2 linked regions of the Skermanella rosea genome follow. Each later gene encodes a partner of the first gene's protein in a complex. Links are inferred from orthologs where the notes say so. Each region holds a gene or a part of one and is shown in the gene's direction. Other genes may lie near its edges.

Region 1 (6,119 bases):
AGCGCGGCCTCCCCGCTTCCGATGGGAAAGGACAAGGTTAGATGATGAAAACGATCAGTGCTGCCGCCCTAGCGGGCGTATTATTCCTGGCGCCGGCTTGCGCGATCGCCGAGACCAACACCTCGGAAACCTACAGGCAGCTCAACCTCTTCGGCGACGTGTTCGAGCGCGTCCGGTCCGAGTATGTCGAGCCGGTCACCGACGAGCAACTGATCGAAACGGCCATCAACGGCATGCTGACCTCGCTGGACCCGCATTCCAGCTACCTGAACCGCAAGAGCTTCCAGGACATGCAGGTCCAGACCCGGGGCGAGTTCGGCGGTCTTGGCATCGAGGTCACGATGGAGAACGGCCTGATCAAGGTCGTCTCGCCGATCGACGAGACGCCGGCCTTCCGCGCCGGCATCCAGCCCGGCGACCTGATCACCCACCTGGACGGCGAGGCGATCTCCGGCATGAGCCTGGCCGACGCGGTCGAGAAGATGCGCGGCCCCGTGGGCAGCGACATCAAGGTGACGATCCGGCGCGGCGAGGGCTCCGAGCCGTTCGACGTCAGCATCACCCGCGACACCATCAAGATCCAGTCCGTCCGCTATCGCGAGGAGGGGGACGTCGGCTATATCCGCATCACCACCTTCAACGAGCAGACCCAGATGGGCCTGGAGCGGGCGGTCGAACGCCTGGAGAAGGACCTGGGCAACAAGCTGACCGGCTACGTGATCGACCTGCGGAACAACCCGGGCGGGCTGCTCGACCAGGCGATCTCGGTGTCCGACAGCTTCCTGGACAAGGGCGAGATCGTCTCGACCCGGGGCCGCAAGCCGGAGGACGGCCAGCGCTACAACTCCAAGGCGGGCGACCTCGCCAAGGGCAAGCCCATCGTGGTGCTGATCAACGGCGGCTCGGCCTCCGCGTCGGAGATCGTCGCCGGGGCGCTGCAGGACCACCGCCGGGCGATCGTGCTGGGCACCCAGTCCTTCGGCAAGGGTTCGGTCCAGACCATCATCCCCCTGCCAGGCCACGGCGCCATGCGCCTGACCACCGCGCGCTACTACACGCCGTCGGGCCGCTCGATCCAGGCGCTCGGCATCAGCCCGGACATCGAGGTCCAGCCCGCGCGGGTCGAGGAGATCCAGCAGGGCCTGCGCCGCCGCGAGGCCGACCTGCGCGGCGCGCTCCGGAACGACACCGTGACCGGCGGCCAGCAGGGGCAGCCCGCTCCCCAGGCGGCTCCGCCCACCCCGGCCCCCGGCACCCCTGCTCCCGCCGCTCCGGCACCCAGTCCCGGCGCGCAGGGGGCGCCCCAGGGGACGCCGCAGGGCGAGGACGCCGACGCGGCGGCGGCGGCCAACGACCAGTTCGACTACCAGCTCGCCCGGGCACTCGACCTGATCCGCGGCGTGTCGCTGTTCAACACCCGCGCCGTGAACTGAGGCCCGCGCACCCCCGATGGCAACCGCCGCCAAACAGGCTCCGAAGGCGAAAGCCCCCAAGGTCAAGGTCGCCATCGACGTCGCCGCCATCCGCCGCGCCGTCGCCCAGGCCTTCGCCAAGCTGAAGCCGCGGCGGCGGAAGGCGGCCGGGCCGGTGGTCGACGGCGAGCGGACGCTGTCGACCGAGATCGACACCGGCGTCGAGCGCAACCTGGTCACCCGGCGCATCCGGACAGTGGCCTTGGCGGCGAAGGCGACGGCCAGGTCGCGCAACGGCCGGCGGGCCGCGGGGGCGCTCGCGGTCCTGCTTCCCGTCCTGCTGGTCGGCGGGACCGCGGCTTGGCTGGTGGGCGGGGCCGAGGAGACGGAACGCGAGCTGGCGGCGGCGGTCCCCCGCATCGTAGTCCCCGTCCTGGCCCCGGACAGCGGCGGCGTGATCCAGGCCGAACCGGCCAAGGCGGCGCCGGCCGCCGTCAATTCGCCCTACGACCCGGTCCCGATGGTGCCGGCCCCGGCGGCCGGCCTGATCGAGGATTCCCCGCGCGGCCCGCTGCCCCGGATCGCGTCCGACGGCAGGACGCCGTGGCAGACCTATGCGCGCCCCTTCTTCCACGACGACAAGCGCCCGCGCATCGCCCTGGTGATCGGCCCTCTGGGGATCTCGTCCGGCGCGACGCTCCGGGCGATCGAGGGGTTGCCGGGGGCCGTCACCCTGGCCTTCGCGAGCGGCGCCGGCCAGCTCGGCACCTGGGTGGACCAGGCGCGCCGGCTGGGGCACGAGGTGATGCTCGATCTGCCGGCCGAACCGGCCGACTTCCCGCGCAACGATCCCGGCCCCGGAGCGCTGCTGGTCTCGCTCGACGGCGACCGCAACCAGCAGAGGCTGCTGGGATCGCTCGGGCGGGTCTCCGGGTATGTCGGAGTCCTGTCCCTGTCGGGGAACCGCTTCACGGGAGCCCCCGACAGCGTCCGCCCGATGCTGGCGGAGGTCAACCGGCGCGGACTGATGTTCCTGGACGCCCGCGCCGGCGCCCGAAGCATCGCCGCGCGGGAGGCAACCAGGATCGGCCTGCCCCGGGCCATCGCCGACACCCTGGTCGACGAGGTTCCCTCCGGGCCCGCCATCGAGGCGCGCCTGCGCCTGCTGGAGGAGGCGGCCCGGCTGGACGGCGCCGCGGTCGGAATCGCCCAGCCGTACCCGGTGACGCTGGACCGGCTCAGCGACTGGATCAAGACGCTGGAAGGGAAAGGCATCGTGCTGGCCCCCATCACGGCGCTCGTCAACAAGCAGGCCGACCGGTAAACCGTCCGGCAGGAAGAAGCCCCATGAGCAAAGCGGACAAACTGCCCTACCGGCCCTGCGTCGGAATCATGCTGGTCAACCCCGGCGGCAAGGTCTTCGTCGGCCGGCGGATCGACACGCCCGACGCCTGGCAGATGCCCCAGGGCGGCATCGATGCCGGCGAGACCCCGCGCGAGGCCGCGCTCCGCGAACTGGTCGAGGAGATCGGCACCGGAGCCGCCGAGGTCGTCGCCGAGACGGAGGACTGGCTGCGCTACGACCTGCCGCCCCACCTGATCGGCAAAGTCTGGAAAGGCAAGTACCGCGGGCAGGAGCAGAAATGGATCCTGGCCCGCTTCACCGGAACCGACGGCGACATCGACCTCGTCACCGACCATCCGGAGTTCGACGCCTGGCAGTGGGTCGAGCCGGACCGGCTCGCCGACCTGATCGTCCCGTTCAAGCGGCCGATCTACGAGGCGGTGGTGGCGGAGTTCCGGAGCCTGCTCACGCCTCCACCGGGCTGACCACGCGCGATTCCAGGCGTTCGGCCGGGAAGTACAGGGTGATCGTGGTGCCGTGGCCGGAGACGCTGTCGATGCGCAGCCTGCCGCCATGCAGCTCGACCAGCCGCCGGGTAAGGGGAAGCCCCAACCCCGTCCCCTTCTGGCGGCGGTTCATGGCATTGTCGATCTGGCTGAACGGCTCCATCGCCCTGACCTGCTCGTCGGGGCTCATCCCGATGCCGGTATCCGAGACGGCGACCGCCAGCCCGCCCTCCCCCGTCAGGGCGGCGGAAACCGTCACGCCGCCGCCGGCCGGCGTGAACTTGACCGCGTTGGAGACCAGGTTCAGGACCATCTGGCGCAGCTTGCGCTCGTCCCCCCACAGGGGCGGCAGGGGTGCCGGGACCGCCGCCCGGAGAGTGACGCCGCCGCGCTGCGCCAGTTCGGCGACGATCCTGACGCTGGAGCCGACGATGGACCGCACGTCGATCTTTCCCTCGCTCAACTCCAGCCGGTTCGCCTCGGCCTTGGACAGGTCGAGCAGGTCGTTGATCAGGTCGAGCAGATGGTGGCCGCTGACGCGGATATCCGCCGCATATTCCCCGTAGCGCTTGTTGCCCAGGGGACCGAACACCTCCGACTCGATCAGCTCGGCGAACCCGATCACCGCGTTGAGCGGCGTGCGCAGCTCGTGGCTCATGTTGGCCAGGAAGCTGCTCTTGGCGGAGTTGGCCGCCTCTGCCGCCCTGCGGGCCTCGTCCAGTTCGCGGTTCTTGGCCCGGGCCTGCTCGACCGACCTGCCCATCAGCGCCAGCGCCGTGGCGATCCCGCGATACTCGTCCCGCTCCGTGATGATGAAGCCGCTGACCAGCGCCTCCGGCTTGTCGTGGGCGATGCGCTGGCTGACCTCGTCCAGGCTGAGGTCCGCGTCGACGACCAGCGGCAGGCGGTCCATGAGGAGGGAAATCGGCCGGCGCTCGTACAGGTCGCGCAGCAGGGGCTTGGCGAAAGTCGCGTACAGGTCCGGCCGGGCGATCATCCCGACCACGGCGCCGCGGTTCACCACCGCCAGCGCCGGCCATTCCGGATGGTCGGCGAAGATGTCGTAGACCCGCGTGCAATGCACCAGCGGGTCGATGGACGGCAGCGGGATGATCAGATCCCCGGCCCTGAAGCCGCCTTCCCCGGGCGCCGTCCTGTTCGGTCCTGGCAAGCGGTAGCTGCGCGGCACGGGCGCACATGCAGACATGACGTCTTGCCTCGAAATTTCAGGGAGCGGCTACCCCCAATATAGCGGACATGCGTGACGGATTTTTGACGCTCCGGTTTCACTACCCGCAAAAGATTTCGTGGCCGGCGGTTCTCCCCGGCTGGATGCTCGGCCGGCTCGATGCTCGGCCGGCCCGCTATTCGGAGGTGACGGTCACCTCGACCTCCATGCCCAGGAAGTCCTCCGCCTCGCCGAACCAGTCGCCGGTGAGGGGAACGGCCTGCGCCGGGTCCCGGGTGACCGCGACCCGGATGAGGCCGGCGCCGCCGACGATGCCGTTGGTCGGGTCGAACTCGACCCATCCGGCACCCGGCAGGTAGATCTGGACCCAGGCATGGGTGGCGCCGCCGCCGACCCGGCTCTCGGGATCGCCGTCGACCGCCGGGTCGTAGAGATACCCCGAAACGAAGCGGGCGGCGAAACCCAGCGTGCGTGCCGCCTCCATCATCAGGAGGGCGAAGTCACGGCAGGTGCCGGTCCGGGTTTCCAGGGTCTCCGCCGGGCTCTGGGTCCCGACGGCGACTCGCGCCTTGTAGGTGAAGCTTTCCTTGATGGTGCCGGTCATCGCGACCAGCATCTCCTGGGTCTCGGTCGGACCGTCGGTCCGGATGAACTGCTTGGCCCACTCGTCGACCAGATGGTCGGGATCGGGGAAATGGCGCTCCGTCGTGCGCCCGAGATCCGGGATCTCCTCGGCCGAGTAGGAGAACGGATAGGTCTTCGCGTAGTCCTCGATCGGGAAGTCGGGATTGGACAGGCCGAAATGATCCAGCCGGATGGAGCTCTCGAACCGCAGTTCGGCCGCGGTCTGGTCGAACGAGGCGATCGCGATCGAGTTGCCGAAGACGTCGTGCATCCAGCGGACGTTTGTCGGCGGCGGGCTGATCGTCATCCTGGTTTCGAGCAACCGCATGTCGTGACTGTCGCGCGGCCTGAACATCAGGCGGTGCTCCCCGAAGCTCACCGGCGTCGAGTAGCGGTACACGGTCACGTGCCTTACGTTCAGGATGGTCATCGTCGTCACCTTTGCCGGCACCCGAGGGGCACGGGCGCGGCATCAACGCAACGACCGACCAAAGGTTCCCACCCGCCCGGCGCCGATGGGACACGCCGGAAACAGGAAAGGCCGCGCCGGTGCCGGCGCGGCCTTGTACGACCCGATGGCGTCGATCCGGCGCGGCGGCGGCCCCGCCGCCGCGCCCGCGATCTCAGGCGGCCTTGGAGACCGTCAGCGCCTTCAGCTCGGCGACGCTTTCCTGCGTGCGGGAGCTGATGACCGAATAGGCCTCCCGGCTGCCCTTGGCGGCGATCTCCGACAATTCGCGGACTTGGGCGCTGACCTTGTCGGCCGTGGTCTTCGCGAGTTCCGCCTGCATGTTCAGGGTGGCCGGGAGATCCTTGACCGCCAGGACGGCCTTGGCGCTCTCCGCGGAGTCCTTCAGGTTCGCCTCGGCGATCTCGACCTGGCGCTTGATCAGGGTCTGGGCCGTATCGGCGAAAATCCTGCCGACCTTGACCATGGCTTCGAAATTGCGGTTCTGCGCGTCGATCAACGCTTTGACGTCGAGGTTCGGAACCTGGCCACTGAACAGCTTGCCGAAGTCGAAATTGTTCTGGGACATCTGTTG
Region 2 (5,080 bases), 2.9 Mb from region 1 along the record:
ACGTGGAAGCCGCGCTGAAATCGGTTCGGGACTGGCAGCCGATCCGGGCGCGCCTGATCGCCGCCATGAAGGCCGGCAATCGCGCCGAAGCTTCCGAGATCACCCGCACCATCGGCGCCGAGCAGGTCAGGCTGATCGGCGAGCGGATGGAGAGCCTGACCGAGGCCGCGCGCACGCGCGCCGCCGCCGCCGCCGCCGCCGCGGAGACGACCGGGAACGAGGCCTGGACGCTGATTCTCGGGGCGCTCGCCGTCATGGTGGCCGTCGGCGTCGCCATCGCGCTGGCGATCACCCGCAACGTCAGCGGACAGATCGGACGCCTCCGCGACACCATGGAACGGCTGGCCCGGCAGGATTACGGCGTAGCCGTCCCCTACGCGGACCGCACCAACGAGATCGGCCGGATGGCCAAGTCCGTGGAATTCTTCAAGGAGAACGGTCTGGCCGTCGAGCGGCTGCGCGCCGAGCAGGAGTCCGCCAAGGCAGCCGCGGAGGCGGAGCGCAAGCGCCAGATCATGGCGCTCGCCGACGATTTCGAGTCCCACGTGGAAGCGGTGGTCGAGCACGTCGCCTCCGCCGCGACGGAGATGACCGCGACGGCCAGCTCCATGTCCGCCTGCGCGGAGCAGGCGACCCGCCAGTCCGCCGCGGCGGCCGCCGCCGCCGAGGAGGCGTCGGGCAACGTCCAGACCGTCGCCTCCGCGGCGGAGGAGCTTTCCTCCTCCATCGCCGAGATCGGCCGGCAGGTCGCCCAGGCGACCGGCACCACCCGCGAGGCCGTGACCAAGGCCGAGCGCACCAACTCCATCGTCGCGGGCCTGTCCGACGCCGCCCACAAGATCGGCGAGGTGGTCAGCCTGATCAACGACATCGCCAGCCAGACCAACCTGCTGGCGCTGAACGCCACGATCGAGGCGGCCCGGGCCGGAGAGGCCGGCAAGGGATTCGCCATCGTCGCGTCCGAGGTCAAGAACCTCGCCAACCAGACCGCCAAGGCGACGGAGGAGATCGCCAGCCAGATCTCCTCGGTCCAGGGCGCCACGGGACAGGCGGTCGCGGCCATCCAGGACATCGCGGCGACCATCGCCGCGGTCAGCGACGCCTCCACCGCCATCGCCTCGGCGGTGGAGCAGCAGCGCGCCGCGACCGACGAGATCGCCCGCAACGTCGAGCAGGCCGCCCGCGGCACCCAGGAGGTCTCGGCGAACATCGCCGGCGTCTCCGAAGCCGCCCACGAGGCCAGCCGCGCCGCCAGCCAAGTCCTGTCCGAGGCGGGCCAGCTGTCCAAACAGTCGGAATCCCTCAACCGCGAGGTCGGCACCTTCATGCACAAGGTCCGCGCGGGGTGAGCCGGCCGGGGCGCCGCGCCCCGCCGTCAAAGCCGGTCAGGTCTGCGGCCATGGACTTGGGAGCCGCGATCGCCATATAACGGCGCACCATGACCATCCCGTTCCTGAAAATGCACGGGCTCGGCAACGACTTCGTCGTCATCGACGCCCGCGGCACCGACTTGTCCCTGAACGAAGCGCAGGCCCGCGCCATCGCGGACCGGCGCACGGGCGTGGGCTGCGACCAGTTCATCGTGATCGAGCCGCCGCGGACGCCCGGCGCCACCGCCTTCATGCGCATCCGCAATCCCGACGGCAGCGAGGCCGGAGCCTGCGGCAACGCGACGCGCTGCGTCGCTCATCTCCTGATGCGGGAAACGGGGCAGTCCAGCGCGGTGGTCGAGACGATCGCGGGGCTCCTGCCCTCCACGATCGCCGAGGACGGCATGGTCACCGTGGATATGGGTCCGGCTCGGCTCGACTGGAGCGACATTCCCCTGGCCGGTCCCGCCGACACCTTGAGGCTCGATGTTTCCGAGGGCGGCTACGCCGGACCGGTCGCGGTGAGCATGGGCAACCCGCACGCGGTGTTCTTCGTGGACGACGTCGCGGCGGTGCCGCTCGAAAGCGTCGGCCCCCGGCTGGAACACCACCCCGCCTTTCCCCGGAAGGCCAATATCGAGTTCGCCCAGGTCCTCTCCCCGACCCGGATCCGCATGCGGGTCTGGGAACGGAGCGCCGGCATCACCCGGGCCTGCGGCTCGGGCGCGTGCGCCGTGCAGGTCGCCGCCGTCCGCCGCGGCCTGACGGAGCGGCGCGCCGAAGTGATGCTCGACGGCGGCAGCCTGGTCATCGAATGGCGGGAGGACGGTCACGTCCTGATGACCGGTCCCGTCACCCTCAGCTTCACCGGCCACCTGGCGCCGGATCTGGTGGCCCTGGATCCGGTGGAAGCATGAGCGCCGATATCGTCACGTTCGGCTGCCGGCTGAACACCTACGAGTCCGAGGTGATGCGCGAGAACGCCTCGGCCGCCGGCATGACCGACACGGTCATCTTCAACACCTGCGCCGTCACCTCCGAGGCCGAGCGCCAGGCCCGCCAGGCGATTCGCAAGATGCGGCGCGAGCGGCCCGGCGCCCGCATCATCGTGACCGGCTGCGCCGCCCAGATCGACCCGGCCAAGTACGCGGCGATGCCCGAGGTGGACCAGGTGCTCGGCAACGAGGAGAAGCTGAGGCCGGAAAGCTTCGGCCTCGCCGCCCCGACCGAGCGGGTGTTGGTCAACGACATCATGTCGGTGACCGAGACCGCCGGCCACCTGATCGGCGGGCTGGAAGGCCGGGCGCGCGCCTTCGTCCAGGTCCAGAACGGCTGCGATCATCGCTGTACCTTCTGCATCATCCCCTACGGCCGGGGCAATTCGCGCTCCGTCCCGATCGGCGAGGTGGTCCGGCAGGTCCGGCTGCTCGTCCAGTCCGGCTACAACGAGGTGGTCCTGACCGGGGTGGACATCACCTCCTACGGCCCCGACCTGCCCGGCGGCCCGACGCTCGGCCAGATGATCCGCCGGCTGCTGGCCCAGGTGCCGGACCTGAAGCGCCTGCGCCTATCCTCGCTCGACCCGGTGGAGATCGACGACGACCTGTGGCGCCTGATCGCGGAGGAGCCGCGCCTGATGCCGCACCTCCATGTCAGCCTCCAGGCCGGCGACGACATGGTGCTGAAGCGGATGAAGCGTCGCCACCTGCGCGGCGACGCGATCGAGTTCTGCCGCCGGGCCCGCGACCTGCGTCCGGACATGGTGTTCGGCGCCGACCTGATCGCCGGTTTCCCGACCGAGACCGACGAGATGTTCGAGAACACGCTGCGCGCCGTGGACGACTGCGGCCTGACCTGGCTGCACATCTTCCCCTACTCCCCCCGCCCCGGCACGCCGGCCGCGAAGATGCCGCAGGTCGACGGCGGCCTGCGCAAGGAGCGCGCCGCCCGCCTGCGCGAGGCCGGCGCGCGCGCGGTCGGCCGCTTCCTGGCCGGGCGCGTCGGAACCCATGCCGCCGTGCTGGCGGAAAAGGAAACCATCGGCCGTACCGAGCAATTCGCCGAAGTGCGCCTGGACCAGCCGGTCGAACCCGGCGCCATCGTGCGCGCCGCCATCGTCGGCGTCGACGGCGAGCATCTGGTCGGCCGGATCGAGCGGAGCACTTCATGCTGAAATTCTGGCGCCGCAACAAGCAGGAGCCGACCGAGACCAAGCCCGAGGACGTCGGACCCAAGGTCTTCGACACTCCGCCGGAACCTGAACCCGTCGCCGAGGTCGAGCCGGAACCCGAACCGGTCCCGGAACCGGAGCCGGAGCCCGTCGCGGCGCTCACCCCCGAACCCGAGCAACCCGCCCGCAAGGGCTGGCTGTCGCGCCTGCGCGAGGGGCTGACCAAGTCCACGACCAAGCTGACCGACGGCATCACCGGCATCTTCACCAAGCGCAAGCTCGACGACGAGGCGCTGGAGGAGCTGGAGGAGCTGCTGATCACCGCCGACCTGGGTCCGGTGACGGCGGCCAAGGTGACCGCCGAGCTGGCGCGCACCCGCTTCGGCAAGGAGGTCTCGCCCGATGAGGTCCGGCGCACCCTGGCCGCCAGCATCGCGCAGATCCTGGAGCCGGTCGCCGAGCCGCTGGAGATCGACGCCGCCGCCAAGCCCCACGTCGTCCTGGTGGTCGGCGTCAACGGCGCCGGCAAGACGACGACCATCGGCAAGATGGCCAAGCAGTTCCGGCAGGAGGGCAAGTCGGTCATCATCGCCGCCGGCGACACCTTCCGCGCCGCGGCGGTCCAGCAGCTCCAGGTCTGGGGCGAACGCTCCGGCTGCCCCGTGATCGCCAAGGAGACCGGCGCCGACGCCGCCGGCCTCGCCTTCGACGCGCTGGAGCGGGCGCGGCGCGAGAAGACCGACGTGCTGCTGATCGACACGGCGGGGCGGCTCCAGAACAAGGCCAACCTGATGGCCGAGCTCCAGAAGATCATCCGCGTCGTGAAGAAGCTCGATCCCGAGGCGCCCCATTCGGTCCTGCTGGTGCTCGACGCCACGACCGGCCAGAATGCGCACTCGCAGGTCGAGGTGTTCCGGGAGATGGTCAGCGTGAACGGGCTGATCCTGACCAAGCTGGACGGTTCGGCGCGCGGCGGCGTCCTGGTGGCCCTGGCGGAGAAGTACAAGCTGCCGGTCCACTATATCGGCGTCGGCGAGAGCATAGAGGACATGCGCCCCTTCGAGGCGGGCTCCTTCGCCCGCTCCCTGATGGGTCTTGAATCTTGAGGTAACGATGCAGAACTCGTACAGCCATATCGGCCTTCCCTTCGCGGCGGAACACTTCACCGATCCCGCCGCGGCGGTCGATCGGGTGCGCGAGATCTACGAGGCGAACACCGCCTACCTGCGCGACTGCTTCGGCCGCTTCGCCAAGGGCGAGGAGATGCAGCAACGCGTCCACGCCTGCTACCCGTTCCTGCGCGTCCATACCGACACCAGCACGCGGGTCGACACCCGGCTGTCCTACGGCTTCGTCGCCGGTCCCGGCACCTACGCCACCACGCTGACCCGCCCCGACCTGTTCCACAACTATTACCTGGAGCAGTTCGAGCTGCTGCGCCGCAACCATGGCGTGGTGCTGGAGGTCGGCGTCAGCCGGCAGCCGATCCCGGTCCATTTCGCCTTTCCCGAGGGACTGCACGTCGAGGGCGACCTGACAC

What was found. Proteins that work in one complex are often made in the same cells at the same time.
Region 2: the proteins of JL101_RS21810 (region 1) and dapF are in contact, whole or in part, in a solved structure (PDB 5YGU), measured with the Escherichia coli proteins. The link is inferred for Skermanella rosea from one-to-one orthologs.

The regions. Positions count from the first base shown.
Region 1 is NZ_CP086111.1:4,657,583-4,663,701, forward strand. Bases 1,617-4,500 are described here. They hold JL101_RS21810 (RNA pyrophosphohydrolase), read left to right. Parts: upstream 1,617-2,759; coding sequence 2,760-3,242; downstream 3,243-4,500. Other genes in these bases: JL101_RS21805 (divergent polysaccharide deacetylase family protein), read left to right, coding at 1,617-2,736; JL101_RS21815 (sensor histidine kinase), read right to left, coding at 3,223-4,470. In the rest of the region: JL101_RS21795 (murein hydrolase activator EnvC family protein), read left to right, coding at 1-41; JL101_RS21800 (S41 family peptidase), read left to right, coding at 42-1,433; more of JL101_RS21805, read left to right, coding at 1,450-1,616; JL101_RS21820 (transglutaminase family protein), read right to left, coding at 4,628-5,506; JL101_RS21825 (phasin family protein), read right to left, coding at 5,700-6,113. UniProt on the Escherichia coli protein: Master regulator of 5'-end-dependent mRNA decay.
Region 2 is NZ_CP086111.1:1,709,596-1,714,675, reverse strand. What follows is about bases 550-3,362. They hold dapF (diaminopimelate epimerase), read left to right. Parts: upstream 550-1,438; coding sequence 1,439-2,287; downstream 2,288-3,362. Other genes in these bases: mtaB (tRNA (N(6)-L-threonylcarbamoyladenosine(37)-C(2))-methylthiotransferase MtaB), read left to right, coding at 2,284-3,362; JL101_RS07900 (methyl-accepting chemotaxis protein), read left to right, coding at 550-1,349. In the rest of the region: more of JL101_RS07900, read left to right, coding at 1-549; more of mtaB, read left to right, coding at 3,363-3,543; signal recognition particle-docking protein FtsY, read left to right, coding at 3,537-4,646; JL101_RS07880 (AMP nucleosidase), read left to right, coding at 4,654-5,080. UniProt on the Escherichia coli protein: Involved in the succinylase branch of the L-lysine biosynthesis and in the biosynthesis of the pentapeptide incorporated in the peptidoglycan moiety. Catalyzes the stereoinversion of LL-2,6-diaminopimelate (L,L-DAP) to meso-diaminopimelate (meso-DAP).